DNA from 3 places in the Vibrio sp. NH-7 genome. Region 3 is predicted to be linked to each of the others. Evidence: predicted binding sites of a transcription regulator. Region 3 holds the regulator's gene; each other region holds the start of a gene.
The links. Region 3 encodes CRP, which controls carbon source genes, mostly activating them, when cyclic AMP is high. Its sites were predicted from a motif close to TGTGANNNNNNTCACA; they were not measured.
Positions count from the first base shown of each region.

Region 1: the regulator CRP is predicted to act here: its motif matches at 7,426-7,441, upstream of malT (HTH-type transcriptional regulator MalT).
Region 2: the regulator CRP is predicted to act here: its motif matches at 5,445-5,460, upstream of recB (exodeoxyribonuclease V subunit beta).

Region 1 covers NZ_CM132188.1:107,291-118,388, forward strand. The annotation lists gene ACUALS_RS14900 (alkaline phosphatase family protein) at 1-1,558, opposite strand, end outside; gene ACUALS_RS14905 (hypothetical protein) at 1,929-4,478, shown strand; gene malT (HTH-type transcriptional regulator MalT) at 4,541-7,249, opposite strand; gene ACUALS_RS14915 (glycogen/starch/alpha-glucan phosphorylase) at 7,801-10,254, shown strand; gene malQ (4-alpha-glucanotransferase) at 10,353-11,098, shown strand, end outside.
Region 2 covers NZ_CM132187.1:712,785-723,882, reverse strand. The annotation lists gene recD (exodeoxyribonuclease V subunit alpha) at 1-1,726, opposite strand, end outside; gene recB (exodeoxyribonuclease V subunit beta) at 1,726-5,346, opposite strand; gene recC (exodeoxyribonuclease V subunit gamma) at 5,611-9,057, opposite strand; gene ACUALS_RS03490 (TDT family transporter) at 9,213-10,190, opposite strand; gene ACUALS_RS03485 (LysR substrate-binding domain-containing protein) at 10,295-11,098, shown strand, end outside.
Region 3 covers NZ_CM132187.1:265,715-276,812, forward strand. The annotation lists gene ACUALS_RS01280 (aminodeoxychorismate/anthranilate synthase component II) at 12-590, shown strand; gene ACUALS_RS01285 (aspartate aminotransferase family protein) at 960-2,174, shown strand; gene astA (arginine N-succinyltransferase) at 2,285-3,304, shown strand; gene astD (succinylglutamate-semialdehyde dehydrogenase) at 3,339-4,796, shown strand; gene ACUALS_RS01300 (2-oxoadipate dioxygenase/decarboxylase family protein) at 4,983-5,774, shown strand; gene crp (cAMP-activated global transcriptional regulator CRP) at 5,863-6,495, opposite strand; gene ACUALS_RS01310 (phosphoribulokinase) at 6,737-7,606, opposite strand; gene ACUALS_RS01315 (YheU family protein) at 7,689-7,901, opposite strand; gene ACUALS_RS01320 (hydrolase) at 7,940-8,917, opposite strand; gene ACUALS_RS01325 (TIGR02444 family protein) at 8,927-9,406, opposite strand; gene ACUALS_RS01330 (ABC transporter ATP-binding protein) at 9,403-11,098, opposite strand, start outside.

The DNA.
Region 1 (11,098 bases), on a different replicon from region 3:
GTTCGTCCAGCTCTCTTAGGCAGCGTTTTTCGCCAAAGTCCCTCAACGCTTCGCCTGCTCCCAGGTTGACTAATCCATCATAGCTAGTGTGCGCGTTCCAATCGTACTGCGCGTTACAGTTGAGAGTTTTAAGGTGGACAAGACGATCAAACATGGTTTGAACCTTGTTGACTTGCATTAGCCTATCGAGTTGCAGTGCATCGTTACCAAAAAAGTAGTAGGCGCGGTCTTGCTCTCGATCGACAAAATGGAAATTGGGAATACCAGTCCCTTCTTTTCCAGAGACCTTTGCGCCCGTTTTAATGATGGGCAAGTTGCGCACACTGATGGTCGGCGTTGAAGAGATGCCCACCTGAGCGATGGAATCCGAATGGTCTCGGTAAAGGCGTTTGAAGAACGGCAGGTAGTGCGGGTCTTTGTAGGTTTGCTCCGATAAAATCTCTAAGAATCGAACACTTTGGACATGATCTGGCGTGGCTCGAGCAAAAGCAGGCTGCTCGGCGGTGAGTGTAAGATGCTGTTGATACGCGTGCTTAATGAAGGGCTTTTCAGGGTCGACTAAGCCTTCCATCAAACCTTGCTGTAACCCGTCGACGGTAATCTGAACGGCAAAGCGTCGATTCTGCTGCGATTCTAAGAAAGCAATCACCGACTCTGGGTGGTCATCAAAGTTGGTTTGCAGCCAGTCGTTCAGCTTATGCTGTCTTTCATCTTGAAACACAAACTGTCGATACGCTTTAAGCACGTTGAGTCGCACAAAATCGATCAAACTAATGGTAATCGCTTGAGCTTTGTTGTTGGTTTTGTCGACATACTGTGGCAAACCATCTTGAGCAATAGCCAAAATGGCATTCTTCATGTCGCCCTCATCCATACCCTGACCAACTTGATTCAAGATACCGACGACAATGGGTTGAATTTTGGCTACCAGCGCTAAGTCTTCTGGGCGGTTGGATAAATAGGTATAGGTGTCTGGTAGGCGGTCGAGGTCTTGCCATTCACCAACCTGAACCAACGCATCATAGACCGTCACCATTGACGCCATAAAGTGGCGATCGACTTTTAAGCCTTCTCGGTGTGCTTGATCTTTGTGGTGCTCTTTTTCTGGCTGGGCGCTTTGCTCACTAAGCGTAAACAGTGAGTGCTCAAATCCGGTCAGTACCTCATCGTCGTAGACGGTTTTCAAATATTGCTTAAACGTATCTTCGTTGCCGATGCCGGTATAACGGTCATAAAACTGATAGAGAAAATAACCCAAAGGAATGGCGTAGTTTGGGTTGGCAAGCTGCGCCATCACTTTGGCTTTGGTTTTGGCGTCAAGTGGCAGAGTGAGCAGGTAGGCTTCGAGAGTTAATCCGCCCACAGTGAACAGAGTCATGTCTCGGGCAAAGCGCGTCGAATAAGAGAGTGAGTCAGCGATCTGGTTTTTCAGTACCTCAGATGAGTTAAACAATCCACCGATTAGAGGGGTTTGACCCACTTCGGCATGACCTGTTGCTGGGAGAACCAGTGCTGCACAAACAGCGAGATTGAGCCTATTAGAGCGAAACCAACCCATTGAATTTAATCCTATTACACCGTGACTAATGTGCATTTTGGCAGCTTTGAGAGAGAGTGCAACATGAGGAGCGAATTTGGTGATATGCAGTGAAATGCCAATTAGCGGGAGTTGGTCGTTATTTTCAGTGAACGTTGTGAAAATTATTGTCAATGGACATCAAAGTTTAGATGTGCGCCGCAATTCACATCTGTTCTTTGTTGGTTCTCGCTATGGTCATCATGAAAATCGATGATGACATTATTTCCCTACGCGTTGAGTTGCTATGTTTGCGACATATTCGCGCTTGTAATGTAACTGAATGATTCTATTGAGTATTGGTTATATATCTCTGCGCTATAAGAATTAGTTCACTCAACGGAGAAATGATATGAACACACAACGTACCGTATTAGCGATGGCTGTGGCAATCGGCTTAACTGCTTGTGGCGGCGGAGGTGGAAGCTCGGATCCGGACCCGACCGCACCGGCAACATCTTCCTTTACCGCAAGGGCGGCAGATGGTTATCTAGAGGGCGCGATAGCGTGTCTGGATCTGAATGCGAACAAGGCATGTGATGCGGATGAGCCATCAGCGGTGACCGATGAAAATGGCGAGTTCACTCTAACAAATCTGACCGCTCAGCAGCGCCAAAGCGGCGTGGTTGTGATTGAAGTGGTGCCAGGTCAAACCATCGACCAAGACAACCCCGGCACGCCCCTCACTAAAGCCTACACACTTACCGCGCCTCCGGGCTCAGAATTTGTTAGCCCGTTGACGACACTGGTTCAAAATGAAGTGGAAAAGGGCAAGAGCTTAGAAGATGCAAAAGCGGTCGTGAAAGGACAACTTGGTAGCTTAGGTGGTAAAGTCGATCTCGAACAAGACTATGTTGCGGCAAAGGCTTCGAGCACCATGACTCAAGAGGAACGCGAAGCGTATATGTCTCTTCACAAGGTTGCACAAGTTGCAGCATCGGTGATGGCCAACGCGACCGACTCTTTGGATGCTTCAAAGGCCGGCATTGAAGACGACGAACTTAAGGAGCTGATCATCGAGCAAGTGATGCAGGTGGTCGATGACGTGTTGTCTCATATCGGGAATGCAGAAGATGACATCGACATTGACAAGATTCTTGAGGAACTCCCGTTAGAACTGGCTCAAGAAAACTTGAAAGACAAACTTGATGAGCTTGATGCGGTTAAAAACAGTGAAGATGTTGACCTGCTTAAGGTTCTAAAATCGGACGGTTTAGTTTGGTTTGACAGCTACGCAGAGGACTACGCTCCACCTGAGTTGGAGTTTGGCGCCATCCGCGTGAACAAAGAATCTGAAGTGGAAGAGCTTAAATTCTTCTACGACTACCAAACCGGTGACTTCGAGCAACATCACCAAGAGCCGGGCTCTGATGATGGTCAAATGCTCCTAAGCGCAGAAGGTTGGGTTGCAGCGGATGATACGGTTGTTGAAGTGGTGAGTCGTGAAGACGGCAGCGTACTTGTTAAAACAGCGCTGTCTGAACTGGATCAGGAAATCTCCGCGGATCGTGTCAATATCAGCAACTTGAATGTGCGTGAAATCCTAGAAGGTGCGGATGACTCTGAATATTGGCTTGACCACATTGATAGCGATCTCGTTTTCCCAGTCAATAGTGTGGCCTATAAAGTTGAATCAAGCATGGTTGAAGATGGGTACTACGGTTTCAACAAAGGAGATTGGTGTGAGAAGTCCGATCCGGATCGTTACCAAGCGCTAGGAAACATGTGTAACGGTATTAGTGCTGGCGGCGTATGGTTGAAGACGCTTGCATCAACGATTGCGGTGAATGACTCTGACCGCAGTGGAACACATGATACCGCCGACTTGATCCCATTGGCTGGGACGAACCACGGTATTTTATACGCGCAGCTAACAACGGTGGGTGACGTTGTTTATTACGCCTATCAAGGTGAGGAAGCTTTGACCAAGTTTGCGGCGCAAGGAAGTTGGCAAGATATCGAACATAAAGGCCAGACCTTGCGTGAAATCACGCTCCCTGAAGCGTTCGAAGATGACCTAACTTGGAGTGATTTCAACAGAGAGGATAACAAGCTTTACCTCGCTGTTTATAACGATTTCGTGCGCGTGACTTGGTATGTCGATGGTGATGAGGCAGAAGGGGATGAGTATCTATTCGGTTCAACCGCTGCTGAATTTATTGTCTCGAGTTACCAACCTTTCACTCTTCAAGCTTGTCTAGACTCATTGCCTGATGCCGACTATGAAAAACAAGTAGGCGATACTTGGGTTCAAAATGTAACGCGTAATATGTCTTGGGTGGGTCATACTCAGCATTGGACGTATCACTTAGAGCATATGGGAGATAACTTCTCTTGGCTTGCAGATTCCAATGTCACTGATTTACCTGCGCAGTATGCGTCTGGAGCGCTAACTCAAACACGAGTGAAAGGCTATGATGAAGCCAATAGCGTGGTGTTTGTGGAAGCGCAGTATGAAGACCAAGATCATTACTACGGTCAAATTGGTCGTGATGAAAGTGGCAACAGCTGGGGTAATGTCAAAGTGGTTCTACCAACCCCTGTAGCGAAGTCTGAACTGCTGTTGGGCAAAACGGTTGAGCATGAAGACGCAGCAGTCGCGAGCTTAACTCAAGTGACTGAGGCAGCGGAAGGTACCTTGGTTGAGCAGCTTCAATCGGAATACTTTACCTATACTCAGCAGTTCTTAGGCAAACGTTCGATTGAAGTGGCGGCGGGTGAGTTTGATGTTTGTCATATGGTCAGTTACACCCATTGGGGAGCTGGCGCTGCTAACCCTGTAACAGACAAGAACGTTGTTTGGCTAAACAATCGTGGTGTTGTGAAGCAAGAGCGTGATGACCCATCATGGGGTGCACAGTTAGACATTGAAGTGGCGAGTTTGCCAGAGATCGATGATTAACTTCTTCTTTTACGGGTGAGAAAAGCGCAGCGGTATCGCTGCGCTTTTTGTTTCTATTTGAGCTAGTAGCCCATCAATTGAAGCAAGTTTTCAGCGGTTTTGATGGCTTCTTTGCGGTTGGCGATATTAAGTTTTTGGTACAAGTTACGAATGTGAGTTTTAATGGTTGTCCCTGCGACATCCAACTCTTGGGCGATTTGTTCATTGCTAAACCCTGAGTAAATCAGACCCAGCACTTGCCATTCGCGTTGGGTTAGTGGGCTAGTACGAACAAGTTCAGGGATGTTTGGGTGATTAACCAACTTCTCGACGAACTCTTCATCGAAATGTACCGAGCGGCTACGCTGAGTAGTGGAAATGTCCTTCAGCAGTTGCTGAGCTCTGTGACGTTCCAAATCCCCTAGTTCATTCTTGTTATTGAGTTTCTCCAGAATATGGCCAATCTTCGCGCCATCAACCAAGAAGTTGCCCAACATACCCGTCTGATTGGTCAGCGCCAACGCCTGCTTAAGTCGATCTCGGGCTTTCTCTTCGTCCTTGAGAGAAATAGCCAAAACCGCTTCCACAATCAAGTTGCGGTTGGTGTCGGTAAGCAATTCGTTATTGTTTGCTTGTTCTTGCAAGAAAGCTAAGGTTTGCTCCGCTTGCTCGAACTCTTCCAGTGCAATCTGCGCGCGGGCAATGTTACGCCATTGAAGTTGAGTAAAGTGGTTACACGCTTGCTCTGGCTTAACGGTGGTGTCCAGCCATTGACGAATGGCCTCCAGATCGCCGCGCGCTTGCCAGAATAAAATCAATGACAGTGAGGCGTTCGCTGTCCAATCAACGTGGTAGGTTGACTGTTTCTGCAGATGCACAATTTGGTCGATGAACTTACCCGCTTTGTCGAGCTCCCCTCGGCCAATGGCAATACGCGCCAACATTGAGTAGCTATGTAAGTGCTTACTTGGACTGTGATTCCCTAGGATATCAAGCCCTTTGTATGCGCACTCTTCCGCTTCATCTAAGCGGTTCCAGCACCAAAGGATTTGCGCTCGAACACGAAGCAGAAACTCATGCAGGGGAACTTGTTGTAACTGCTGCTCTTCTATCAGTTTGAAGGCATTGTCTTGCACTTCGTACGCGGCTTGAACGTAACCTTGAGCGATCAAGATTTCGCTTTGTTGCAGCATGGCCCATAAGGCTTGGTGGTAGACTTGGTATTGTCTTGCCAGCTTTTCGGTTTGTTGCATCATTGGCAGTGCACGGCTTAAGTGGCCTAATACGTGGTTAACTTCGCCCACAACAGAGGTCGCAACGATACGACTACGATAGACGGTACTGTCGAGTTGGCTCAGTGACAATTCCGCTAGCTCAAGGGCTTTTTCAGGCTCATTCTGGTTAATTGCAACTTGGGCACGTAGTGCGTTGAACTCGCCTTGCTCTTTGGTGCTTAAAACCACGTTAAAGGCTTTCATTTGCGCATCGGCTTTAGAGAGCAAATCGCCAACATCATTGTATCTGTGCTGGCTTTGCGCTAGCCAAGCCTGAAGCATGCACAGTTTCGGTTCGCTGTAGAGTTGCTCAGGGCTGAGCGTCTCAATGGCCTTTTCGACACTTTGCAGCTCGCCGCCATTGAACATTTTCCACCCATATTGCAGCAAGATGTCGGCAATTAACTGGCTATTTTTTGCTTTTTGCGCATGGTAAAGCGCTTGATGAGGAGAAGAGAGCTTCAGCCACGCTTTCGCTGCGGTTTGGTGTAGCTCGGTTTCCTGCTGGGGAATACGCGCAGAGCGTTCGTGCGTTAAGAACTCCGCAAACAGATTGTGGAAGCGATACCAGTTTTGTTCGCCTTCCAGCGGGTGAATGAACAGACCAAAGCGGTTTAACGATTCAATCATGCTCAGCGCATCATCACGCTGGGTGAGGGCAGACACCAACTCATCATTGAAGTGATCAAGGATAGAACACTGGAGTAGGAATAAGCGAGTTTCTGCATCCAGTAAATCAAACACCTCTTCGACAAGGTAATCCCATAGATGAGCATGGTTAAATTCAGAAAATGACTCGGCGGACTGGGCTAAGGTTTTATGCTGATGCTGCGCTTGCAACGCGATAAGTTGCAATGCGGAAGGCCACCCCTCAACGTACGCTCGTAGGTTGTTTGCGGTAATGTCATCAATGCCATCAGCCACACGCTGATTAAAGAATCTTGTGGTCTCTTCGGTATCAAACGCCAACAGCTCGTTGCCAATTTCAATCATCAAGTCACGAACGCGTAAGTTTGCGGTGCCCAATGGAGGCGCGGCGCGACTCGTGACGACAAGCGTTAGGTTGTCTGGCATGTGCTTGAGGAAGAAACGCATGGCTTCGTGGATTTCTTCATCACTGATCAGGTGATAATCATCGAGCACGAGGTAGCACTCTTGATGGAACGCCGACATTTCAGAGAAGACTTCGCCAAACAGAGAATGAAGAGAGGAGAACTGGCGTTTCTCGGCGAGTTTTTGCGCGTTAGGGCAAGCGTTGTTGGTTGCTTTGTTCAATGCTTGTAATAGGTAGTTCATAAAACGGAAAGAGTCGTTGTCACTTTCGTCTATGCTGTACCAACCGACGTTAACTTTGTCCGATAGCCATTGAGCCGCCATCGTGGTTTTGCCATACCCCGCCGGAGAGCGGAAAAGGACCAGTTTGTAGCAAGGGGCTTGTTGCAACAAATCTAAAACTCGCGGACGAACGATAGCATTATGTAATCGACCCGGTCGGGTTAACTTAGAAGGAATCCACATCTTCTTTTCCCTGCTCAATACCCCTAATTGTTGTTATTCACTCTGCTAGGGGTGGTGAATAAATAGCCAATAGGCCTTGTTGACAGCGATGTTACTTGAGAACGAACCCCACAGTTATTGATCAACCACGAGATTTTTGTGTAATTCACACTTTGTTGTTATCTACGCCCCTAAATTGTGACTCTTGTCACCTTTATTGCGAGTTGTGAGTGCGACTTCTATCCTTTGTTGCACCGAAAATGATGAAAACTGAGTAACAGATGAAAACTTAATGTGATCAAGTATACATATCCATCAATTGGTTGTTTTTCTGAACCAACAAGTTTCATAAACAGGATGTAGGGTTAATTCGTTGATGGTGTGATCTCAATCACCAGGGTCTGCGCTCAGGAATAGTGAACTGAGAGTCAGATCACTCTGCTTTGAGGTGTCCTCCCTCTACGCCCTGAGCCCTCCTCCTAATAAGCCGTTTTGGAGGAGGATGTTTTGCTAGCCGTGCCCATGCACGATATGCCTCAGATGAATTAGAACCAATAAGTGAGATTTCTCTAATGAAACCTACGCAACAGACAAGCTTTGATAAAGCGACTTTCCAACATGACGTGAAAATGCACCTTTCAGCAACGTATGCAAAGACCGAAGAGACAGCAACGGCACGTGAATGGTACCTAGCAATGGGTAAGGCGTTAGCAGAGATAACGACACTCGATCTGCTAAAAACGGAACAAGATCCTAAAATCCAAAACGCAAAAAGCGTTAACTACCTATCACTTGAATTCCTCATTGGCCGCTTGACGGGTAACAACCTCATCAGCATGGGCCTTTACGAGCAAATCACTGAAGCGATGGCTGAGCTGGGCCAAAACCTGACGGACCTACTTGAAGAAGAGCGTGACCCTTCGCTAGGTAATGGCGGTTTAGGTCGTCTTGCGGCGTGTTTCATGGATTCATGTGCGGCTCAAGAATTCCCAACTGTGGGCTACGGTCTGCACTACGAGTACGGTTTGTTTAAGCAATCTTTCGAAGAAGGCCGTCAAAAAGAAGCGCCAGACGCATGGCGTGGTGTTGAAGGCTACCCTTGGGAAGTGGCTCGTCCAGAATTGGCACAAGAGATTGGCTTCTACGGTCACGTTGACGTTGAATATGTGAATGGCAAAGAAGTTCGTAAATGGGTACCAGGCATGACGGTAAAAGCGATGCCTTGGGACTTACCAATCGTGGGCTACGAATCAGACACGGTGTACCCACTGCGTCTTTGGGAATGTCAGGCGATTGCTCCATTCTCACTTGCGAGCTTTAACAACGGTGATTACTTTGAAGCGCAGCACTCACTTATCGATGCAGGCAACATCACCAAAGTTCTGTACCCGAACGACAACCACGAGAAAGGCAAAACTCTGCGTCTAATGCAGCAGTACTTCCACTCAGCAGCATCAGTACGCGACATTCTACGTCGTCATGAAGCGGCAGGTTTTGCACTCGCGGATCTTCCAAAGCAAGAAACGATTCAGCTAAACGATACGCACCCAACGATTGCGATTCCTGAATTGATGCGCATCCTTGTCGATGAGAAAGGTCTGTCTTGGGATAAAGCGTGGGAAATCAGCGCGAATACTTTTGCGTACACCAACCACACGCTATTACCAGAAGCATTAGAGACATGGCCAGAGTCGTTGATTCAACGTCTACTTCCACGTCATATGGAAATCATCTTTGAAATCAACCACCGCTTCCTACAAGAAGTTCGTAAAATGTGGCCTGGTGATGGTGAGAAGCAAGCGAAGCTTTCTATCATCCAAGAAGGTTTCAACCGTATGGTTCGCATGGCAAACCTATGTGTGATTGGTTCGTACAAGGTGAATGGCGTTGCAGCGCTGCACTCACAACTGGTTAAAAAAGACCTGTTCCCTGAGTTCAATGAGATCTTCCCAGGTAAACTGACAAACGTAACTAATGGTATTACACCACGTCGTTGGTTGAAGTTCTGTAACCCAGGTTTGTCTAACCTCATCTCAGAGAAAATCGGCACAGAATGGCCTGCAAAACTAGAGCTACTTGAAGGCATTGCTCAATACGCGACGGATGCGAAGTTCCAAAAAGCATTTATGGCCGTTAAGAAGCAAAACAAACAGCGCTTGGCGGATTGGGTTCAAGAAAACATGGGCATCGAGCTTGATACTAACGCGATCTTCGACGTTCAAATTAAGCGTCTGCACGAGTACAAGCGTCAACACCTAGACTTGCTACACATCTTGTCGCTTTACCACCGCATCATCAATGATCCTAGCTTTGAATGTACGCCACGCGTGTGTTTCTTCGCTGCCAAAGCTGCGCCGGGTTACCACCTAGCGAAAGAGATCATTTTTGCGGTCAACAAGGTTGCTGAGAAGATCAATAACGACCCACGTATTGGCAACAAGCTAAAAGTGGTCTTCATTCCTGACTACCGCGTGAGCATGGCAGAGATCATCATCCCAGCGGCAGATGTTTCTCAACAAATCTCGCTAGCGGGTAAAGAAGCATCAGGTACCGGTAACATGAAAATGGCGCTAAACGGTGCGCTAACGATTGGTACGATGGATGGTGCAAACGTAGAGATTCGTGAAGAAGTTGGTGATGAAAACATCTACATCTTCGGTCTAGACGTTGAGGGTGTACAAGCGCTGAAAGCACAAGGTTACAACCCTTACGACTACTACCACGCGGATCCACTGCTGAAAGCGTCGCTTGATTTGCTAACGGGTGATGAGTTCACTCCAGGTCAACCTGGCTTGCTACGAGCAACATTCGATAGCCTGCTTGATGGTGGCGACCCATACCTATGTTTGGCTGACTTTGCATCGTACGTTCAAGCGCACGAAGAGATGGGCAAACAATACCAAGACCAAGCAGGTTGGGCGAAGAAAGCCATTCTCAACACCGCCTTGGTTGGCAAGTTCACATCAGACCGCTCAATTCGAGACTATGTGAACAACATTTGGAAATTAGAGTCAGTAAAACGCTAATTTACTTATAAAGCCAAGACCTTCGGGTCTTGGCTCACTCTTTTAATCTATTAAATACCCTACATTTTGAAGGTATACGCAGTCCTTCGGAGAGAGCGATGAAAGAACAAAACGCATTAAAACAAGTCGCTGAAATGGCAAGAATTGCCGACAGCTACGTAAGCGCGTGGGGAGATGAAGCAAAAGTTGAGGACGAAACGATCCGTCACTTACTTGCGTCTTTAGGCTACGACGTAACCAATGATGAAACTCTTCTACAATCGGCAGAGAAAAAGCATAAGAAAGATGTGCTTGAACCAGTATTAGTAATTCGTGATGGCGAGCCTGTAGAGGTGGCATTGAACTTGGGTGCAAGTGCCCGAGAAAGCGAATTTAGCTGGCAGCTGGCGACTGAGCAAGGAGAGGTACTTGAAGGCTATCTTCAGTCTCAGATCGTGCGTGATGAGCGCAAAGAGGGTGGCCCTTTAGTGTTTGCACTACCAAGTGATTTGCCTTGGGGTTACCACAAATTGACCGTGACACGTAAGCGTCGCAAGTCGCCATACGAGATGACGCTGATCGTGACGCCAAAAGCGTGTTTCAAGCAAGCAGACATCGAAAACGGCAAAAAAATGTGGGGCCCAAGTGTCCAACTTTATACACTTCGCACTCAGCACAACTGGGGGATGGGTGACTTTGGCGACCTAAAACAGCTGGTTGCGGATATCGCCTCTCGCGGTGGTGATTTTGTTGGCTTAAACCCAATTCACTCACTCTTTCCTGCCAACCCAGAAGGGGCGAGCCCATATAGCCCGTCTTCTCGTCGTTGGTTAAACATCCTATACATCGACGTGAGCTCAGTGCC
Region 2 (11,098 bases), 450 kb from region 3:
TTCGCGTCACCATCACTGGCCTACCGTGATACCAAAGCTCATCTTGAACTTGAATTAGCTTGCGATTAAGTAACGCTCGCTCAATGCGCTGGTTTAATCCAGATACGCCAAAGTCACCTTCGCGAATCGCGCACAAAAGTCGACATCGGCTAAAGGCGTCGAGTGCCGCTTTCGCCATTTGCTTGGTGGTTTCAAGCTTACCGGTTTCAGGATCAGTCAATGTCTGCTCAATACGCTTTAAGTAAACGCGATACTCACTCACCAAGCTCTGAACCATCTGACTGTAGTGTTGGCTATCAATGGGGAATTTAGCGATGTCAGTAAACTCTTTTTGCCAAACCCAATCCACTTGCTGTGCCGAGCCCGCATTGATCGCTTTCGCTAGCTGACCGATCCCCGAACGAGCGTCAAATCGGTAGCTTTTTTGTAGCATGCATAAGCTATCGGCAATGGTCGCGGCGTTATGATGGCTATGTGCCAAGGTTTGATATCCCGTCAGTTGGCTGATCTGCTGAGCTTGAGCACTGCCATAGCCAAATTGATGGAATGAACAGATATCACCAAGCACCGCCCCTGCTTCCACTGAGGCCAGCTGATCCTTGTCCCCTAGCAATATCAGTCGCGCATGTTTGGGCAGAGCGTCGACCAATTTGTACATCATAGGCAAATCGACCATTGACGCTTCATCGACAACCAAAATATCGAGGTGTAACGGGTTGTTTTGGTTATGGCGAAATTCAGCGCTGTTTGGCAAAGCGCCCAACAAGCGATGAAGCGTGCTTGCATCGGTTGGAATCGCCTCTTTGAGCTTAGGGTCAACGGGTAACTGTGAGATGGCTTTACCTATTGACTCAGTCAATCGCGCTGCGGCTTTGCCCGTTGGCGCGACCAGTTTGATGGTCGGCACATCGCCAGATTGTTTAGCCTGTTCGATAAGCGCTGCCAGTAATTTGGTCACCGTCGTCGTTTTGCCCGTACCAGGTCCACCCGAAATAACTGCGAATTGACGCGTTAATGCCACCGCCGCCGCCACTTTTTGCCAGTTTACACAGGCAGCCTGTGGGACAAGTTCATCGAGCACTGATAATTGCTCGATTGTTCGCACCTCTGCGAGCTTTTGGTCTATGGCAGGCCAATCGATCTGTTCCTCTGCCACCACGTCCAAATGGTCACACACTAACTGCTGCCTTTGAACCGCAGTCAGAGAAGGAGAATTTTCAATGCTTTCAAATAAATATCGATAATTTCTGGCAAACAAATGATTAAGAAGTTCAGTCAATTTTTGCTGTTCAGAGGGCTTTAGGATCATGGGTGTCCCAAAGCTGTTTAACCGCTCGGCCAACGTCACTTCGTAATGCCAATAACGATGCAGATAAAGCCGTTCGCCATCAAAGACCAATGGCAGAGCTTGGGCACTTTTTGCTACCCATGGCGAGCTTTCTAGCAGTTTGATCCAGTCAACACCGACTAATAATAAGTTCAGCGCCATTGCACCGTCACCAAACAAGCCCAGTTTACTCGCCAAGTCGACAGCTTGACCTTCCCCATCAAACAGCGGCAAACAGACATGGCCTTTGCCCAATTCGCTACTGACCACACCGGATATAAACGCCAACGCTTCATCATTGGATTGAGCGTAAATAAATCGCGCAAACTGATAGTCCAATTGGCGTAATAAACCTTTGTGGGCTAGCTGTTCTAATGTTGAAATGAGTGGTAATGCCATCAGATTAACTCCCCCTGACCTGCACTGTTGTATTTGGTATCAATGGGTAAGCCGTCAATCAAGCGATCCATATCATCGAGAAACTCCAAGCTCGGTTTTGCTGAGAAAATACCATGGCTGCTCTCGCCGTCCATACCACGCAAAAATAGGTAGTAGACCCCACCAAAATGTTGCTGATAGTCGTAGTTGGGCAAGCGGCTGCGCAAGAAACGGTGCAGCGCCAATGCATAAATCTGGTACTGCAAGTCGTAGCGGTGATCGGCCATCGCGGCTTTCAGCGCCTCGCCATGATAGTAAGAAACATCGTCCCCCAAATGGTTCGATTTCCAGTCCAAGACGTAGTATTTACCCTTGTCTTCAAAGACCAAATCGATAAAGCCCTTTAGCATCCCTTGCACGTTTTGAAAACCAAGATCCCCCGCTTTCGCCGAGAGCGGATCGTGACGTTGAATAACGCGATTTAAGGCGGGAGCTGACAGTACTTCAATCGGCAGTAAAAACTCCATCTCAACCAGTCGTTGTGATGGCTTTTTCTGGTTCAAGATGATCGATTTGCCGTCTAACGGTGTGGCCAATACGGTATCAATCAGCGACTGCAAAATAGGTAACCAACTTGGGTCTAATTGCTCACTCTCCATTAACGTGATGATCGCGTGTTGATTCTCTTCACTGCAGGCTGGCTGAGTGAATTCAATCTCTTCAAATAAGCTATGCAAGAACGTCCCCGGCCTTGCGCCACGTGGGAAGGTAAAGATCGTCTGCTCAGGCTCTAAAAGCTCGTCTTCATCTTGCTCACCGGATGAGTCCACATCCAGACGCATCAAATCACTTAGCGCGTCATCACCATGGTGACTGTGTCCTTGCTTCACTAAGCCAGAATAACTGGTGATCCGCCAGTTTCGGTCGATGCTTTGCGCCAAGGTGCGAGCGTGAAGCGTCTCTGTCTCCGTTGCCACAACGTGCAACGGTGCCTCATGCTCATCAGGTAATCCCGTGCAAACCACCGGATCCAACGCTTCAACCTGAGCTTGAATCGCTCGCGCTAAATCATTGATTCCACCTTCTTGCCCGTCTTGAAGAAGATAGCCCATCGCACTGTGGTGAACGCCTGTTGGCTCCTTGGTTGAGCGGCCATTTCTCAGTGGTGCAGCGCCAATAAAACAACCATAGACCGCACGCGTCAATGCAACATAAATCAAACGGAGATCCTCCGCTAAACGCTCTTTATCCGCTTGCTTGAGGGATGCTTCATGCTTGGTGATATCGAGAATGGTTCTGTCTTGAGTCGCGTCGTAGTATTTGGCCTCGCTTGCTTCGCGGTAACTGAGCACAAAAGGCAAAAAGACTAAGTCATATTCCAAACCTTTCGACTTATGAATCGTCACAATCTGGACGAGGTTACGTTCAGATTCTAAGCGTTGGATTTGGTCTTCGCTGCCCCCGAGCCCATTTTGTGCATCGCTGATCGCTTGCGCCAACCAACGCAGTAACCCATGGTCACTGTCCAGTTCTGTACTGGCTTGCTGCAACAATTCGCCGATGTGCATTAAGTCGGTCAGGTTACGCTCACCGTTGTCTTCTTCGAGGAGTCGTTCTGCAATGTGACGTTTGCTCATCACACTACGCAGCATAGGTAGAACACCTCGCTGAACCCAAAGCTTACGATACTCTTTGAACTCATTGATGGCGCTTTCCCACTCATTTTCATCGTTGTTGAGCTTGTCTAGGGTTCCGGCATCTAAGGCAAACAGTTCAGACGCCAAACTCGCTCGCAGTGCCCGATCATTTTCCGGCGTCAGCACCGCTTGCAGCAAACGTTGTAAATCTGCCGCCACCACTGAGGTAAATACGCTGTCTCGGTTAGATAGGTAGACACTGGCGATCCCTTGTTTCGCCAATGCCTCTTTCACCATTCGTCCTTCGCTGCCAGTTCTCACCAGCACCGCAATGTCGCCGGCTTGAACTGCCTGCGCTCCTTTACCATCTTCAAAGTGGGCTTCACCAATTTGCGCCGCTGAAAGAATGGTTTGAATTTGGTCCGCCGTTGCTTTCGCCATTGCCGACAAATATTCCCCTTTTGGCAGCGGCTTTTCGTCGGCATCTTGCAGCCAATACGTCAGCGCGGGTTGCTTTTGGCCTGCCATAGTCCAAACCCTTTTTTCAGCGTTTGGACTGTGATTAACAGGAAGAAAGGGAATATCTTGGTCGTAGATAAATGGGCTTGTCGGCAAAGAGAAAATTTGGTTGACCGCCGCAACCATATCCGCGCTCGAACGCCAGTTAGTGCCCAAGGTGAAATGGGAAGAGACCTGATTTCTTGCTTTGATGTAAGTAAAAATATCAGCGCCGCGAAAACCGTAGATGGCTTGTTTCGGGTCTCCGATCATAAACAAGCCACACTGAAGATGGTCGAGGTAGATACGGCTAAAAATGCTGTATTGTAGTGGGTCGGTATCTTGAAACTCATCGATCATCGCCACTGGATACAAGGTGCGAATTCGCTCAGCAAGTAAGCCCATTTCATCACCGTCTATCGATGCCGATAGCTGGGTGAGTAAATCGTCAAATGATAGCCACTGCTTCTGCTGTTTCGCGCTGGTAAGCATCTCACGGCAATGTTCAATCGCGTGCGCCAAGATCGGCGCTTTTAAGCTGATTGGATTGGCAAGAAAATCGTCAATCGCGATAAAAGTATCGTGCTGCGGCGCACTGCCTTTCGGCGTTTTTTCTATCAATACGGTTTGGGCAAACTTTTCCAGCTTATCAGGAAAGTCATAACTGACCGTCTCAGTGCTAGCCCAGACATTGACGGTCTCTAGCCATGCCGGCAACGACTTTTTGCTGTAGCTACGTTTGTTGATGTCAGACTCACTGATCAACGCTAAATAGTCATCTTGTCCAGCACGCCACTGCGCTTTAAGCGCATCAATCGCCGCAAGGTTTTGTTGATGAAGATCCGCTAAGCTGCCCTGCATAGCCTTCACCGACAATGCCAACGGCGCTCCGGTTAGGTAACTGGACACTTCCGACAGCAATGCAGCTGGCGATCCCCAAATTCGGCGCACTTCACCTGCCAATTGAATCGGCAGAGGATAAAAATTACGTCGCCAGTAGTCGGCAACAATTTGCGCTTTTAGGTGGCTTTCATCGGTCACAAACTCGTTGTTAAATCGACTGCCAGATTCAAAGGCGTTTTGAGTCAACATTCTTTGGCAAAAACCGTGGATGGTGTAGACCGCCGCTTCGTCCATCTGCCGTTCTGCTTGCAGAAGAATGTTAGCCGCCTGCTTGTGATCGTCAATCTCGTCAAGCAAGGGCTGAATCACAGGGTCATGACTTTGGCCTCGGGCAAAGGCTAATCTAGCATCATGGATTCGCGCTCGAATTCGATCTCGTAGCTCTGCGGTTGCCGCCTCGGTAAACGTCACAACTAAGATTTGATCGACTGTTAACGGAGTTTGATGTTGAGTTTCTGAACTACCGTGCCCCAATAACAACCGCAAATAGAGACCTGCGATGGTAAAGGTTTTACCTGTACCCGCAGAAGCCTCTATCAGACGTGCGCCATGAAGAGGAAAAGTCATGGTATTTAGCGGAGTCACCATAGACGATGCAGTCATAGAATATTTGCCCTTTGAATGTAAAGCCGACAACCAACTGTGATCCCGGCTTAAAAATGCGACTTATTAATAAATATCCTTTAAAAGTGAGAGTTTTATGCGATCCCTCTCACAGCAGAATATTATTCTAACCGTTAGTATGCGCCCCACGTGTTGAGCAGCCATCTGTGCTGCAAGAGACCAACCGAATCATGGTCCCTCTGACCTGTGGCCGTACAGCGAACGCCCTACACTATAATGATTTACTGGCGGCCACCTACTTTCTTATTCCAACTCATCATTTGATTTCACCATGAGCCTTGGTGCTTGAATCACCCTTACTGATATGTCTCGAGCTTTGGTCGCCAACTCTTCGTTCCAAGCGGGCCAAATCCGGGAAATGTATGCATTGTTGCCTTCACCAGTCGCCATATAACTGTCGTTGAAGACGTCCGCCATTTTCTTGCGTGACTTTTCTTCATCGTCCACCCAATTCCCTCGACTAAATCCAGCCTCAATACAAGCCAATGCCGTTTTCGGGAAATAGCACAAAGGCTCGGTCATCCCTTGGTAGAACAGGCCAATGAGCTCGGCCAGCAGAGCTTTCGCTTGCTGTGCATCCTCCATTGCTGGGTAGACTAAGTGCACCACGCCTTCTTTGCGATCGTAACCAATCATATGCGTTCGTTTAGCGTGCCCCATTGCAGACATAGCAAGGTGATCAATCCATGCCGATAGGTAATCTTGCGAGCGGATTTGACCACTGCGAAAACGAATCAGCCCCGACTGATAAAACTGGGTAAGCCAACCAGTAAACAGCACAGGCTTGTTCTCTCCTAACGCATCAAACTCAAGCTTGACTTCAAGATCGTCAGCGGCAGATTGGCACAAGAAGCCAATCTTCTCGACCAACTCTTCGGTTTGGACGCGATTGGTTTCAAACTCGATATCGCCAAATGCGCCAACGGGCAGTTTGCCTTGCGCACGTTGGGTAGCAATAAATTGCTCAATCACGGTTTGGCTATCTTGTTGCGGCTCTAATAACGCAGCTAACAAACTGTCTCGAATTTGGTAGCTCTCTAGCCCTCCAAGCACAAATGGCTCATCATCTTCCATAACAGGTAATGGCGGCTCAAACATCACTTTTAGACGGCGGTTAAAGAAATATTGCACAGGCAATCGCCAGAAACGCTGCAACTCAACGAGATCCAACTCCAGTGGGTAAGTAGCATCCAAAAGATAATCTTCAAGCTGGCGATTAAACAGACCACTTTGCTGCCCTTGCCGATTGGCCGCGGGTAACCACTCTTTCGCATAGCTTGGCTGCGTGCCAATAAATGCGGTTGGGCTGAACGGCACCATCGGATGATGGGAGATTAAGGAAGCCAACAAACGATCACCCGATTCATCGCACGCCAGTGCCTGATCGCCTTCTAAGCAGTAATTTTGATGGCAATACTCCAACAACTCAGACACCAGCACCGAAGGGACGCGCTCGGTGTTGTCTTGAATCGAGCGTCCCACATAGCTGATGTATAACGTCTGCTGCGCAGAGAGCATCGCTTCTAAGAACAGATAGCGGTCATCATCTCGGCGAGATCGATCGCCGGGCTTTGCTCGCCCTGTCATCAAATCAAAACCTTCAGGTGGCATTGAACGCGGATACACTCCGTCATTCATGCCCAGCAAACAGACGGTTCTAAACGGTATTGAGCGCATCGGCATCAAGGTACAGAAGTTTACTTGACCCGCTAGGAAGCGCTGGCTCACTCTGGTCCCCGAAAGCTTGTTTTGCAAATACTGAGTGATAACCGAAGGGGTTAGATCTTGTTCAAACGCGGCGTCACTTAATTGTTCTTTTAACGCCGATAACGTATCGCGAATAGACTTTAATGCAACTTCACCTTCTAATTCTACCGAAAAGAAATCATCGAGAAGGTGCGTTAAGGTTTCCCGCCATGCGTCAATCGACTGAGTCAAACTGAGTTGGGCCCGGTATGCCTCGATACACTGAATAAAGTGCGCCAGTTTCCCTGCCAACTCAGCACCCATTCCTTGCACTTCGTTATAGGGTGCAAGCGCGCCATTCGCACCATTAAACAAGCCCGCCGATTCAGGCATTGCGTAGCCAAGCAGCATACGCTCGATACCAAACTGCCACGTATTTTGCTGAGTGTCTGGCAACTCAAATTCGCGCCCTGTGGCTCTATTTAGCCCCCAGCGAATCCCCGACTCCTCGACCCACTGCTTAGCCTGAATGAAGTCATCTTCCGTCAAACCAAAACGAGCCAAAATAGCGGGCGTTTCTAGCAGCTCCAATAGTTCTGAAGCAAGACAACGTGTGTTGGGTAAGTTCACCAGTTGCATGAAAGCGTTGAGAATGGGGCTCTCTTGATCAGCGGTTCGGTCAGAAATAGAGTAAGGAATAAAGCGCTCACCTGGCGCATTACCAAACACCGCCTGAATCGCAGGACTGTAAGCATTGATGTCTGCCACCATCACGATGATATCGCGTGGTTTTAGCGTTGGATCTGCATCAAACATCCCTAGCAACTGATCATGAAGCACTTCCACTTCGCGCATTGGGCTATGGCAAGCGTGCAAAGATACCGAGTTGTCCCCACCAATAACGACTTGCTTATGCTGGCTGGTTTCAAGCTGCTCATCGTCTTGATGCTCTTCTAGATTGAGAATGTCGGCTTGCAGTTGATGGAGCAGAGAATCTCGCTCGACATCAACAAAGGCTTCAATCTCGTTCGATTCAAGTTGCGATAGTAAGTACATGTTGTCGCGGCCAAGTTTGCCCATGGACGCCAACAAACTGTTGCCGACAACGTCAGTGTGTAGCTCATCATCTAGGTTATCGTCAATACCGCCTTTTAGCTGTGCGGACTCACCTTCCAGTTCTGAGTGGTTCTCTTTCCAAACCAGATGTTTACGATGTTTCGCCGCCAAACGCGCAAGGTATTTTCTGTCTCGCACTTCCCCCCAGTAATAACGGCACGGGTTGGTAAACATAAGGTGGACGTCAATGTGCTCACCAATCGCTTTCAAAGCATCCATATAACGGGGTGGAAGCGAAGTAATACCGAAGACAAACAGACGCTTAGGCAGATGTGAAAAGTCACCGTTATAGTTTTCCAAGGTGTCGATAAAATGCTCGTACAGATTGGCGCGATGGTAAGGTGATTGGTCTAACGCGATGGTATGGTCATACAGCGCTTGCCACAAAATGGGCTGCCATGGGTGCTCCTCTTCCAGTTCTAGAACAGGCTGACCTGCTTCCCAACTGGCGATCCACTCAGGTCTGTAAACCAAATAGCCATCAAAGATATCGGCAATTTTCTCGGACAGTTGATAGAGCTTGCTGCTGTCTTGATCCTTGTCCAAGTAGCGGCGCAGCGGTTCAAATTCCGCTTGCGTCAGCATGTCAGGCAAGATGCGCATTAACTTCCAAGTCATCGCTTCTTTATTAAAGGCACTGCGTTTGGGAACGTCAGGCAACACTTCAGTAAACATGTTCCAGATGAAGGTCGCTGGCAGCGGAAACTCAATGTTGGCAGCAACACCAAATTCTTTGGCAAGCTCCATCTTCAGCCACTGCGACATACCCGGGCTTTGCACCAGAATTTGCTCGGCTTCAAAAGGGTTTTCTAGTGGATTGAGTCTTACCAGCTCAACGAGGAGTGACTTTAAAACATCGACTTGATTGGAATGATAAACAGTAAACAAAATGTACTCACGCTGATCTTGCCCTAATTAGGATTGAGACTAGCACAAGCAAGACGGTTAGCAGAGCACTATAAGCGTATGATTTGGCTCGAATCAAAATAGCCGCTCAACCCTTGAACAAGTTGAGCGGCAAGTCAGATCCTACAGATGCAATTCTAAGGGCGGGCAGTAAAACCCAAAGCCTGACTGACTGGTCGATAAAAGGCTAAGTAACGCAGCGCCACGTAGCTCACCACCGCGGTCGCGATGACCAGTTCAAACCCAGCCAGCCAGTGCACTTGGCAAACATACTCTGCCGCTACGCCAACGTGTTCCATCCATGCTGCAAGTTTATAGAGCGCCGTTGAGCCGATCACCATTGGGAAGGTAAACGCCGCATAGCCAGGACTAAATGGCAATCTCAGTAGTTTAAAGAAGGCCAGATAGATGATCGCAGTCATTAATACCGCAATGCCAAACAGCAGACCCACGATCACTGGTGAAGGCTCGCTACTCACTGTTAGGTAGCCCGCCAGTGATAAGCTTGCAGGCGCCGCAAGAATTGCCATTGTCGGTTTAGCAGCATCAGGAATTTCCTGACTGAACATAAAGCGATAAATCATCATGGGTAGCATGACCGCATACGCCAACATACCAAACATCAAGGCACCATTAGCAATACCGCTCAGTGCAGGGTTACCTGAAAACGATACATCGGCAACGATAATGCCTACCGGTGGTACAAACCAGCTCGGAACCATATGGTGTAGCTCAAAGTCCTTAGCGCGGTGGTAAAGAAAACTCACCAAAAAGACAACGTGTAAACCAACGGCCACCAGCCACAGTCCATCTCCTAGCATCGGGTGAAAGTGCCCCAAAGAGTTAGACACCACCATGGTGCCCATCGCGAAGGTCGGCACCACACTGCCCACGACAGGGTGCGCTAAATCTTCACTCAACAAATGACGGTGAAAAAGAAATTTAACGGCTAGCACAATGAGCAACACACTCGCTAGCGCAGCTCCTGTCCATTGCGCATAACCACTAAACGACGCGGCGTTTTCCCAACACCAACCTAAACTGGCAATCCCTAGCGCTAAGCCAGCCATTGGGGTTGGCGCACCCATCACTTTTGCTTTTGCTGCTTTAATCATTGTTGCCTCACACACTCTTTGTTTAGGCGTTCAGTTTACGCTTGCCAAACGTTCGAAAACATCTAATTATTTAAAACACTTGTTCAACCAAACTAAACGACTTTATGGCAGCCAATATTTCGCTCAAACAACTCAAAGTGTTTATCACGATTACTCAGCACAAGACGCTCACCTCCGCGTCTGAAGCGCTGTTTCTATCCAAAGCCGCCGTCAGCATGGCGCTCTCAGAACTCGAGAAACAGATCGGCCACTCCCTATTTGACCGGGTAAACAACCGTCTTATTCTCAATCAAGAGGGGCAGAAGTTACTGCCATTGGCTGATGAGCTTATTGAGCGAGCGCAAGATATTGAGCAACTCTTCGATAACGACCAAACCTTGTCGGGCGAGCTGAAAATTGGCGCCAGTGACACCATAGGCAACCAAGTCGCGCCTTATCTGCTTAGTGATTTTCGTCAACAGACGCAACATAGGTCGCAAAGCTTGTTTATCTCCAACTCAGCGTTGATCTGCGAAAAGTTGGTCGACTATGAACTCGATCTCGCGTTGATCGAAGGGAAGACCTTGCATCCGCAATTAATCTCTCAGCAGTTCAGTGAGGATGAAATGTGCGTAATCTGCCCGCCAGATTCCCCGCTAGTGAAACAAACTCACGTTCGCGTGGGCGACTTAGAAAACAGCGAGTGGATACTCCGAGAGCCAGGCTCGGGCTCAAGAGAGTTTTTCCTTCGCGTGATAGCGCCTCGCCTTGAGCATTGGCATGAGTCCTTTCAGCTCAATACCACCGAAGCATTGATTAATAGTGTTTCAGCAGGGTTGGGGTTGGGCTGTTTGTCGAGATTATCCGCTGAGCCCGCGATTCAAAACGGCCGCGTTGTTGAGCTCAAGTTGCCTCTCGATATGAAAAGA
Region 3 (11,098 bases):
TTGTTTCTGCCATGCTGTTGATTATCGATAATTACGACTCGTTTACTTACAACCTCTATCAGTACTTCTGTGAGTTGGGGGCTGATGTGCAAGTGGTACGTAATGATGAAATTGATATTGCCGGTATTGAAGCGTTAGCGCCTTCGCACTTGGTTATCTCGCCTGGGCCGTGTACCCCTAATGAGGCGGGTATCTCGTTGCAAGCGATAGAACATTTCGCGGGGCAATTACCCATTCTGGGAGTTTGCTTAGGGCATCAAGCCATCGCGCAAGTTTTTGGTGGTGAAGTGGTGCGCGCTCGGCAAGTGATGCACGGTAAAACCTCGCCTATTCGACACAATGGACGAAGTGTATTTACGGGTTTGAACAATCCACTCACCGTGACCCGATACCACTCGTTGGTGGTGAAAAATGGCACTCTGCCAGACTGTTTTGAGTTAACTGCTTGGACTGAGTTTGAAGATGGTTCTATGGATGAGATTATGGGCTATCAACATAAGACCTTACCGATAGATGCGGTCCAGTTTCATCCAGAATCGATCAAAACGGAGCAGGGACATGAACTGCTCGCCAACTTTCTGAAGCGATAAACCCTGACTGGGATCACCTTTCTTAACATTTCTTTCATAATTCAAGCGGCGAATATTCTGTGAAAAACTATTCGCAGCCTATGTCATTGCTACCTTTCAGCCCTTGCTATGCCTATGCTTAATCAGAGCTTATCTTTGTTATAAGAATATATTGCTTCATAAAACGAGTAGCATCGTGCATAAATACTCACACATGATGGGAATTCGGCTTTTTCAGTGTGGATAAAAAGCATAAATCACTATTGAAAAGGTTAATTGTTTGTAAATACAATGCCGTAATTGCTTAAAAGCAAAACAATATCTTATTTCATTGAATGGAAGTAAGGACACCATATTCGCTATGCATGCGGTATCGAGAGGGAATGTGCAATGACTGTAGAAAATAATGTAGAACGCGGTTTGTTTGATGAGGTAATGGTACCTTGTTATAACCCAATGGAAATGATTCCAGTAAAAGGCGAGGGTGCTCGCGTTTGGGATCAGCAAGGTAAAGAGTACATCGACTTTGCTGGTGGTATCGCCGTGAGCTGTCTAGGTCATTGTCACCCAGCAATGGTGAATGCATTAACAGAGCAAGGCCAAAAGCTGTGGCACCTAAGCAACGTGATGACTAACGAGCCAGCGCTGCGTCTAGCTAAAAAGCTGACCGAAGTGAGCTTTGCAGAAAAAGTGTTCTTTGCTAACTCGGGCGCTGAAGCGAACGAAGCTGCTCTTAAGCTGGCGCGTCGTTACGCTGCTGATAAGTTTGGTCCAGAGAAATCTGAAATCATCGCGTTTACACAAGGTTTCCACGGCCGTACCTTCTTTACGGTCACTGTCGGCGGTCAAGCAGCATACTCTGATGGCTTTGGTCCTAAGCCAGGTGACGTGACGCACCTACCTTACAACGATGTTGAAGCGCTGCGTGAGCATATCTCAGATCGCACGTGTGCCATCATGATGGAACCTCTTCAAGGTGAAGGCGGCATCATCTCTCCAACAGACGAATTTGTTCAAACTGTTCGTGAACTGTGTGACAAACACAATGCACTGCTGATTTTTGATGAAGTTCAAACTGGTAATGGTCGTACTGGTCATTTCTATGCTTACCAAGGCCTGGGCGTGACGCCTGACATTCTAAGTACTGCGAAATCTTTAGGCGGCGGTTTCCCGATTGGCGCAATGCTAACGACTACAGAGCTGTCTAAGCACCTAAAAGTGGGTACTCACGGTTCGACTTACGGCGGTAACCCTCTGGCGTGTGCTGTGGCAGAAGCGGTGGTTGACGTCGTGAGCGATCCAGAGACATTGGCTGGCGTTGCTGAGCGTGAAGCGCTGTTCCGTGATGGCTTGGCTAAGCTGAATGATAAATACCAAGTTTTTGCCGAGGTTCGTGGCAAAGGGTTACTACTCGGTGCTGCACTTAATGATGAGTGGCAGGGCCGTGCTCGCGATGTTTTGGTCGCAGCGGGTAAAGAAGGATTAATGGTACTAGTTGCGGGTGCAAACGTAGTGCGTTTCACGCCGTCACTTGTCATTAGTAAAGAAGAAATCGAAGAAGGATTAGCGCGCCTGGATAAAGCATTAGCGTCGCTAACACAATAATTAAAACATCTAACTGAGCTAAGTCATCATGCTTAGCTCGACTACCGAGACCACCAGTTGTTCTTCAAAATAGCTGGTGGTGTTGGTATGAGCATCAGGAGGGAGTATCGATGCTAGTTGTTCGCCCTATCGCAATGTCGGATTACGACGCACTACACACTTGCGCCGTCGAATCGGGTCACGGATTTACATCTCTACCAGTTAACGAAGAATTGTTAACCAACCGAATTACTCATTCAGAGTACAGTTTTACCAAGCCAGATGTTACAGAGCCCGGTGATGAAGGTTACCTAATGGTCGGTTTTGATAGCGAAACTGGCGAAGTAGCGGGTTGTACCGGAATTGAAGCTTCAATTGGCTGGGATGTCCCATTTTACTCTTACCATATCAGTACGATTGTTCACTCATCAGCAAAGCTGGGCGTTAACAATGTCGTTAAGTTGCTGACATTTGGTAACAACTACACCGGATGTAGTGAGATTTGTACACTGTTCCTAAGACCAACATTCCGTGGTGGTTTGAATGGTCGTCTTATGTCGAAGTGTCGCTTCTTAATGATGGCTGAGCACCCACATCGCTTCTCTAAAACGGTGTTCGCTGAGATGCGTGGTGTGTCTGATGCAGAAGGTAATTCGCCTTTCTGGCAGTGGCTGCAAGAGCATTTCTTCTCGATTGATTTCACCATGGCTGACTACCTAACAGGTATCGGTAAGAAAGGCTTTATTGCCGACCTTATGCCTAAGCTGCCCATCTACATCAACCTGCTAAGCAAAGAAGCACAAGCGGTAATTGGTGAAGTGCACGAGAACACACGCCCAGCGCTGCGCTTACTTGAAAAGGAAGGTTTCACTTGCCGTAACTACGTCGATATTTTCGATGGTGGCCCAACGGTTGAATGTGATGTGCGTAATATTGAATCGGTACGTCACTCGTTCCGAGCCAAAGTGACCATCGCGGAGCATTCAAGCGCGAACGATTACTTAATTTCTAATACGTCTTTTGAAAATTTCCGCGCGACAGCGGCAAAAGCGGCCTATGACCGAGAGACCGAATCCGTGATTCTTTCTCCTGAGGTAGCGGATGCACTCAAAGTAAGCGAAGGCGAATTCGTTCGAATGTTGGCTCAGTAAGCCTGAATGTATAAAGAATTTGAAGGAAGAAGTTATGACACATTGGATTGCAGGTGAATGGGTTGCGGGACAAGGCGAGCCGATGAGCTCACAAAGCCCGTACAACAACGAAGTGATTTGGCAAGGCGACAGTGCAACGCCTGAACAAGTCGAGCAAGCGGTATCGGCGGCACGCAGTGCGTTTGTCGGTTGGAAGAAAATGAGCTTTGCTGAGCGCGAGGCGATTGTTTTAGCCTTTGCCGAAAAAGTGAAAGAGAACAGCGAGCAGATTGCGGAAATCATTGCCAAAGAAACGGGCAAGCCAATCTGGGAAACGCGTACAGAAGCGGCAGCAATGGCCGGTAAAATTGCTATTTCGATTCGTGCATACCATGACCGCACCGGTGAAGCGCAGCGCGAAGCAGCAGGCAACCAGATTGTGCTACGTCATCGCCCACTGGGTGTGATGGCGGTATTTGGTCCGTATAACTTCCCTGGTCATTTGCCAAATGGTCACATCGTGCCAGCCCTTTTGGCCGGTAACACCGTGGTATTCAAACCATCTGAGCAAACGCCACTAACCGGTGAGTTTGCGATGAAACTGTGGGATCAAGTTGGTTTACCAAAGGGCGTGATTAACCTAGTTCAAGGTGCCAAAGAGACGGGAATAGCGCTCGCTGATTCGAAAGGTCTTGATGGCGTGCTATTCACGGGTAGTGCAAACACCGGGCATATTCTGCACAAGCAGTTTGCAGGACAACCGGGCAAGATGCTGGCGCTAGAGATGGGCGGCAATAACCCGATGGTGATTTCTGACAACTACGGCGACCTTGATGCCACGGTTTACACCATCATCCAATCGGCATTCATCAGTGCAGGGCAGCGTTGTACCTGTGCCCGCCGCTTGTATGTGCCTGTAGGTGAGAAAGGTGACCTGCTAGTGAGCAAACTGGTGGAAGCAACCAACAGGATCCGTGTCGACCAGCCATTTGCAGAGCCTGCTCCGTTTATGGGGCCTCAAATTTCAAAAGCTGCCGCTGACTTTATCCTTGCTGCGCAAGCGAATCTGCAAAAGCTTGGCGGTGAGAGTCTAATCGAGGCGAAAGCGGGTGAGGCGGCATTTGTTACACCGGGTATCATTGATGTCACTGCGATTGCAGAACTGCCAGATGAAGAGTACTTCGGCCCGTTGCTGCAAGTCGTTCGCTACCGAGGTTTGGAAAAAGCGGTGGAACTGGCTAACGACACACGCTTTGGTTTATCGGCTGGCCTAGTATCTACCGATGACAGTGAGTGGGAATACTTTGTTGACCATATCCGTGCGGGTATCGTAAACCGCAACCGTCAGCTCACTGGCGCGAGTGGTGATGCACCATTTGGCGGTCCAGGCGCATCGGGTAATTTACGTCCAAGCGCTTACTATGCCGCAGACTATTGTGCTTACCCTATGGCTTCGATGGAAGGCAGCGAAACATTGCTGCCTGCTACGTTAAGCCCAGGGTTAGATCTATAACCATAATAAACCACTAAGGTTTCCCTTATTGCCTTTCTTAGCCGAAAGGCACTTTAAACGTCACAGGTTGAAGGCTACCTAATCAGATTTTCTGGACACATTTTGGTTAGGTGGCCTCTTTTATATCGAAAAACAATACTAATAAAGCTCTCTTTAACGTAAACAACCCCGATACAAGGAGGCGTTATGACGCCAGATGTTTTGTTCCAACCGTTATGGAATGACTATATTCAACGCTTATGTCCCTCTGCTGAAAAAGTGCATCAACTTCTGCAAGAAGACGAAGCATTGATCAACGACCATATTGCTTTGCGCACCTTCAATGTTGAGCCGTTAGGCATTGCGACGCTGGCTCAACCATTCCTTGATGCTGGTTACACCCCTTGTGGTGACTATGTGTTTGAGAGCAAAAAGTTAGTCGCCAAGCATTTTGAACATCCAGACCCAACGCAACCGAAAGTATTCATCAGTGAACTCAAAGTCGATGAGTGTTCAGCCGAGTTGCAGGCCATCGTGGCTAAACTGGTTGAGCAGGTGGACGCCTCTCAATTGCAAAGCCCAGAGTTTTTGTATGGCGGACGTTTGTGGAATCTTAGCTACGCTGATTTCCAGACGTTGGCAAAAGAGAGTGAATACGCTTCTTGGTTAGCTGCCCATGGTTATGGTGCAAACCACTTTACGGTGAGCGTGAATCAGTTAAATGCGTTTGGCGAAGTGGTTGATGTGAACAACCATCTGCGTGATGCAGGCTTTACCATCAATGAGTTTGGTGGTGAGGTGAAAGGCTCCCCAGATGTGTTGCTCGAACAGTCATCTACTATGGCAGACAAAGTCCCCGTGCAATTTACTGAAGGCACAGAGATTATTCCGGGTGGTTTCTATGAGTTTGCCAAGCGTTACCCAATGAGCAACGGCGAGCTTTATCCAGGGTTTGTTGCGGCGTCTGCTGATAAGATTTTTGAAAGCACCAATGGGTAAGTTCGAACAGGGATTACCTAGTTTGTATTGCTCACAAACAAAAAAGCCACCCAATGGGTGGCTTTTAAAATTCAGCAGTTAATCGAGATTAACGAGTACCGTAAACAACGATTGTCTTACCGTGAGCAGAGATTAGGTTCTGCTCTTCTAGCATCTTCAAGATACGACCTACTGTCTCACGAGAACAGCCAACGATTTGACCGATTTCTTGACGAGTGATCTTGATTTGCATGCCGTCCGGGTGAGTCATCGCATCTGGTTGCTTCGCTAGGTTTAGTAGCGTTTGCGCGATACGGCCAGTAACGTCTAAGAACGCAAGGTCGCCCACTTTTTGGCTAGTCACTTGAAGGCGGCTTGCCATTTGCGCTGAAAGGCGCATTAGGATATCTGGGTTTACTTGAATTAGCTGACGGAACTTCTTGAATGAAATTTCTGCTACTTCACAAGGAGATTTAGCACGAACCCATGCGGTACGCTCTTGGTCTTCTTCGAATAGACCAAGTTCACCGATAAAGTCACCTTGGTTTAGGTAAGAAAGGATCATTTCCTTACCTTCTTCGTCTTTAATAAGAACCGCAACTGAACCTTTAACGATGTAGTACAACGTCTCAGCTTTCTCGCCCGCGTGAATTAGCGTGCTTTTTGATGGGTACTTATGAATATGACAGTGTGAAAGGAACCACTCTAATGTTGGGTCGGTTTGAGGTTTACCTAGAACCATAATATCTCACTTCCTCTGCAGGGTACGCTTGCCGCTTTCCATGTTTTAGCTAAGCCTTAAATAGGCTTACTAGGATAAGAGCACTTTACAAATGCTGCAAGCCAACTTGTGTTTCGGTTACAAATAGTATCCTTTTTCGAAAACGATTTCTTGATTTTAATCGGGTCCTACTTGGGTTTTGCTACGCAAAACTGTGCACATGATCACGGTATGAAAAGTAATCGTGTTCTAGCCGTGAGTTCTAGCCAATTTTTCCTGTTTCGATGAGTTGCTGAAGGATAGGACGAACGATCAATTCCATCGCAAAACTCATCTTGCCACCAGGCACGACTAAGGTGTTATGTCGCGACATAAATGAACCATCAATCATTGCCAGTAAGTATGGGAAATCGACGTTCTTAATTCCGCGCAAGCGAATGACCACGAAACTCTCATCCAAGCTCGGGATGCCTTTTGCATTTAAAGGATTGGATGTATCGACGGTCGGCACTCGTTGAAAGTTAATGTGGGTGCGCGAAAACTGTGGGGTGATGTAGTTGAGGTAGTCGTCCATCGAACGAACAATCGAATCCATCACCGCTTCACGAGAGTGACCTCGATCGCGAGTGTCTCGAACAAACTTTTGAATCCACTCTAAGTTCACGATTGGAACCATGCCAATCAAGAAGTCCACATGCTGGGCAACGTTAACATCGCCATCGACGACGCCGCCATGCAACCCTTCGTAGAAAAGAACGTCGGAGTTCTCTGGCAAGTCTTGCCAAGGGGTGAAGGTGCCAGGCATTTGGTTGTATGGTACTGCCTCGTCAAAGGTGTGCAGGTAGCGGCGAACTTGCCCTGTACCTTCATGGCCATATTTACGAAAGAACTCTGCTAGCGCAGGAAAGTCGTTAGCTTGTGGGCCAAAGTAACTAATATGGCGGCCTTGCTCGCGCGCCTTACGGATCTCCACATCCATTTCTGGTCGTGTGAAGCGATGGAAGCTGTCGCCTTCAACCCATGCGGGTTTGACGTTCATCATATTGAACATCTTACGGAAAGCTTCTGAAGTAGTGGTAGTACCGGCGCCAGAAGAACCGGTAACGGCAATAATTGGATGTTTTGCTGACATGACAAACCTTGTCGTTGAATACGTTCCTGTAATCGGAGTTCACTATAGCACGCTTTAGTAAACCGTCATTGTATGCAGTTCTCTAAAATTTGTTTTTGAGTTGAATGTCGACGGTTTCATGTAACTCGGAGAAAACCACGACCGCATCACCTGACTCGAGCTGTTTCTTAATTTGATCAATCTTGCTTTGCAGTGACACCTCTACCGCTCCGTAGTCGGTTCCTTCCCTAAGGACAAACTCACGAATCAAGTTTTCTAATGTCTCTGGTGCAATGTCTTGCCAAGGAACAATCATAAATACCTCTAGATTTTATGTTCGCAGATGAGGCGCTATTATGCCGGATCGGTGAGACTTTCATAGTAGGCGGGCAGGGCTTCTTCCAGCCAAAACCGCGGTTTGATGGCGCTGCCGGTAACAAAGCCGACATGACCGCCTTGATCAAACAGCCGGTAATCGATGTTATCGGGCAGCACATACTTGGGGATCACCGCATCAGTCATAAACGGGTCGTCTTTGGCATGAATGATTTGCGTCGGGACTTTGATCTCTTTCAGGCGGTGGATGCCCGAACAGCGCTGGTAGTAATCTTCGGCATCTTTAAATCCATGCAGCGGCGCGGTGATTAAGTCGTCAAACTCGTACAATCGCGTCACCCGTTTGATGCATTGATAAGTTAGCCCTAACTCGCCCTTGAGTAAGTGGTGCTTCTGCAAGGCGCTCTTTTTCAAAGAGGAGAGTAAGTAGTTTTTGTAGAGCTTAGAAAAGCCTTGTTCAATTCGCTCCGAGCAGGCCGAGAGATCCAATGGCGCGGAGACAATCGTTGCGGCATCGAGTAGTGGGTCTTGATTATACTTAGCCAAGTAGTTCGCCAGCATATTTCCGCCAAGTGAAATCCCAACGGCAACCTTCTTTTGAGAAGGAAATAGACTATTGAGGTACTGCAAAAAGAAACGGGCATCTTCGACTTCACCAGAGTGATAAGCGCGCGCTAACTTGTTCGGCTTACCGCTGCAGCCGCGAAAGTGCATCATGACGGAGAGCCAACCTTGTTTGTTAAACGCATCCATCAAGCCATTGGCGTAAGGGCTGTAGAAGCATCCTTCCAGTCCGTGGAACAGAACGAAAATCGGTTTGCTTTTGGCCGCTGTGGTCTGGTTATCTTCACCCCAAGCGATGTCAAGGAAGTCACCATCGGGGGTATCAAGTGTTTGCCAGATAGGCTCAAACAGCGCTTTTTTTCGAATTAAGCGCGGAGCTAGGGTTTGAAGGTGGGGATTGGAAAGCCCTTTGGCGGCGACAAACTGAGTCATAAACAGTCTCTATAGGTTGGCGATGTTATCAATGGGCTCAGCGAAGGCTGAATAGAGGCGCTCGCCACCAAGTTGACGGCAATACCGAAGCGTAAGTGGCTCGCCGAGATTCTTTTCCAATTGAATACTGTTAATGCAATCAACCAGATCAGACTGCTGCTGTTTTTCGAGTTGCAGTTCGAATTGAAGCGATTCTCGATAGACAGTGTCTGGCACTTGGCTTTTTAGCTTTCGCCTTAACTCGCGGAAATTGAGGAGTAGGGCTTCGGAGCGCCCGAGACACTCCTCAACACGATGCCAATCTTGCTCACCAAAACAGACCTGTTGTTCGTCGAGCCATTTGAGCAGCAGTAATAAATTGACGTTACCTTTAAACTGATTTTGCAGAGCTAAGCACGCCTCTTTTACTTCTCGCACACTGTAGTACTGCAAGCTAAATTGCCACAAGCGCTCAAGTGTTAAAGAAATTTGTGCGTGCTCTGAACTCATTGGCTACTGAACTCCTGCTCCATCTGTTCTAGCTCTTCTTGGAGAGCCATCCATTCCATTTCAACATCTTCAAGCTCGGCTTTGCTGTTGGCTTGAATGGCGAGTACTTGATTAAGTTTAGCTTTATTTTCGGCTTCATAAAGTGAGTTATCGGATAATTGCGTTTCCGCTTCCGCTAACGATTCACCCAACTTATCCATTTTTTCTTCTAACTTTGTCAGGTTTTTGCGAATTGGCGCGGTTTGCTTGCGAAATTCAGCTTCACGGCGTTTCTGGTCTTTTTTTGCCGCCGCGCTGTTCGCACTCGTTTTCTCTGGTTGCTGAGCTTGGGCTTCACGTCGCTCCGCTTTTTGTTGCTCTGTTAGCCATTTGTAGTAGTCGTTCAAATCGCCATCAAATGGGGCAACTTGGCGATCATGAACCAGGTAAAGATCATCGGTGGTCGCACGCAGTAGGTAGCGGTCGTGCGAGACAATCACCATCGCCCCCTCAAAGGTTTGCAGAGCCATAGTTAGCGCTTGACGCATATCCAAATCTAGGTGGTTCGTTGGTTCATCGAGCAGCAGCAAGTTCGGTTTTTGCCATACGATTAATGCCAGCACCAGACGTGCTTTCTCGCCACCGGAAAACGGCGCTACTTTTTCTAGCGCTTTATCGCCTTGGAAGCCAAAACTGCCGAGATAATTACGCAGCTCGAGCTCATTCTTGTCAGGCGCGATCTGCATCATGTGCTGCAACGGTGTTTCTTCTGGGTGAAGCGTTTCTAGTTGATGCTGAGCAAAGTAGCCAATCTTCACGCCTTGTGAATAGGTTAAGTCGCCCCCTTGAGGATTGAGTTCACGAGAAAGTAACTTAATCAGCGTTGATTTACCTGCGCCATTGCGACCAAGTAGACCTATGCGACTGCCAGGTACGAGGTTGAGGCGGATTTTTTCTAAGATAAGATTATCGCCATAGCCTGCTGATACCTCATCCATCATGATGATAGGGTTTGGCAGCGCATCTGGATCGCGAAATTGGAAGCTGAATGGGTTATCGAGCTGCGCAGGCAGAACCTTCTCCATTTTCTCTAAGGCTTTAATTCGGCTCTGTGCTTGGCGAGCTTTCGAGGCTTTGTAGCGGAAGCGGTCGATGTAGCTTTGCATGTGCGACATCTGCTTTTGTTGCTTCTCAAATTGCGCTTGTTGCAAGATAAGCTTCTGAGCACGCTGTTCTTCAAATGATGAGTAGTTGCCGGTGTACTCGTTCAGTAACTGATTCTCGACGTGAATGACACGACCGACAATAGGATCGAGAAAGTCTCGGTCGTGCGAGATAAGCACGAGTGTCCCCGGGTAGTTTTGTAGCCAGCGTTCCAGCCACATCACGGCATCTAAGTCCAAGTGGTTGGTTGGTTCATCAAGAAGCAATAAGTCTGAACGGCAAAGCAGAGCTTGAGCTAGGTTCAAGCGCATACGCCAGCCCCCCGAGAACTGAGTTAAGTTCCAACTCATTTGCTCTTGGCTAAAGCCTAAACCATCCAATAATTCCGCCGCACGAGCGCGGATACTGTAACCACCGATGGTTTCAATTTGGCCGTGAATTTCAGCAACGAGCGTCCCTTTGTCTTGTTGCTCCGCCTGTGCAAGATCGGCTTCTAGCTTTCGATATTCACGATCACCATCGATGACGTACTCAATGGCGCTACGCTCG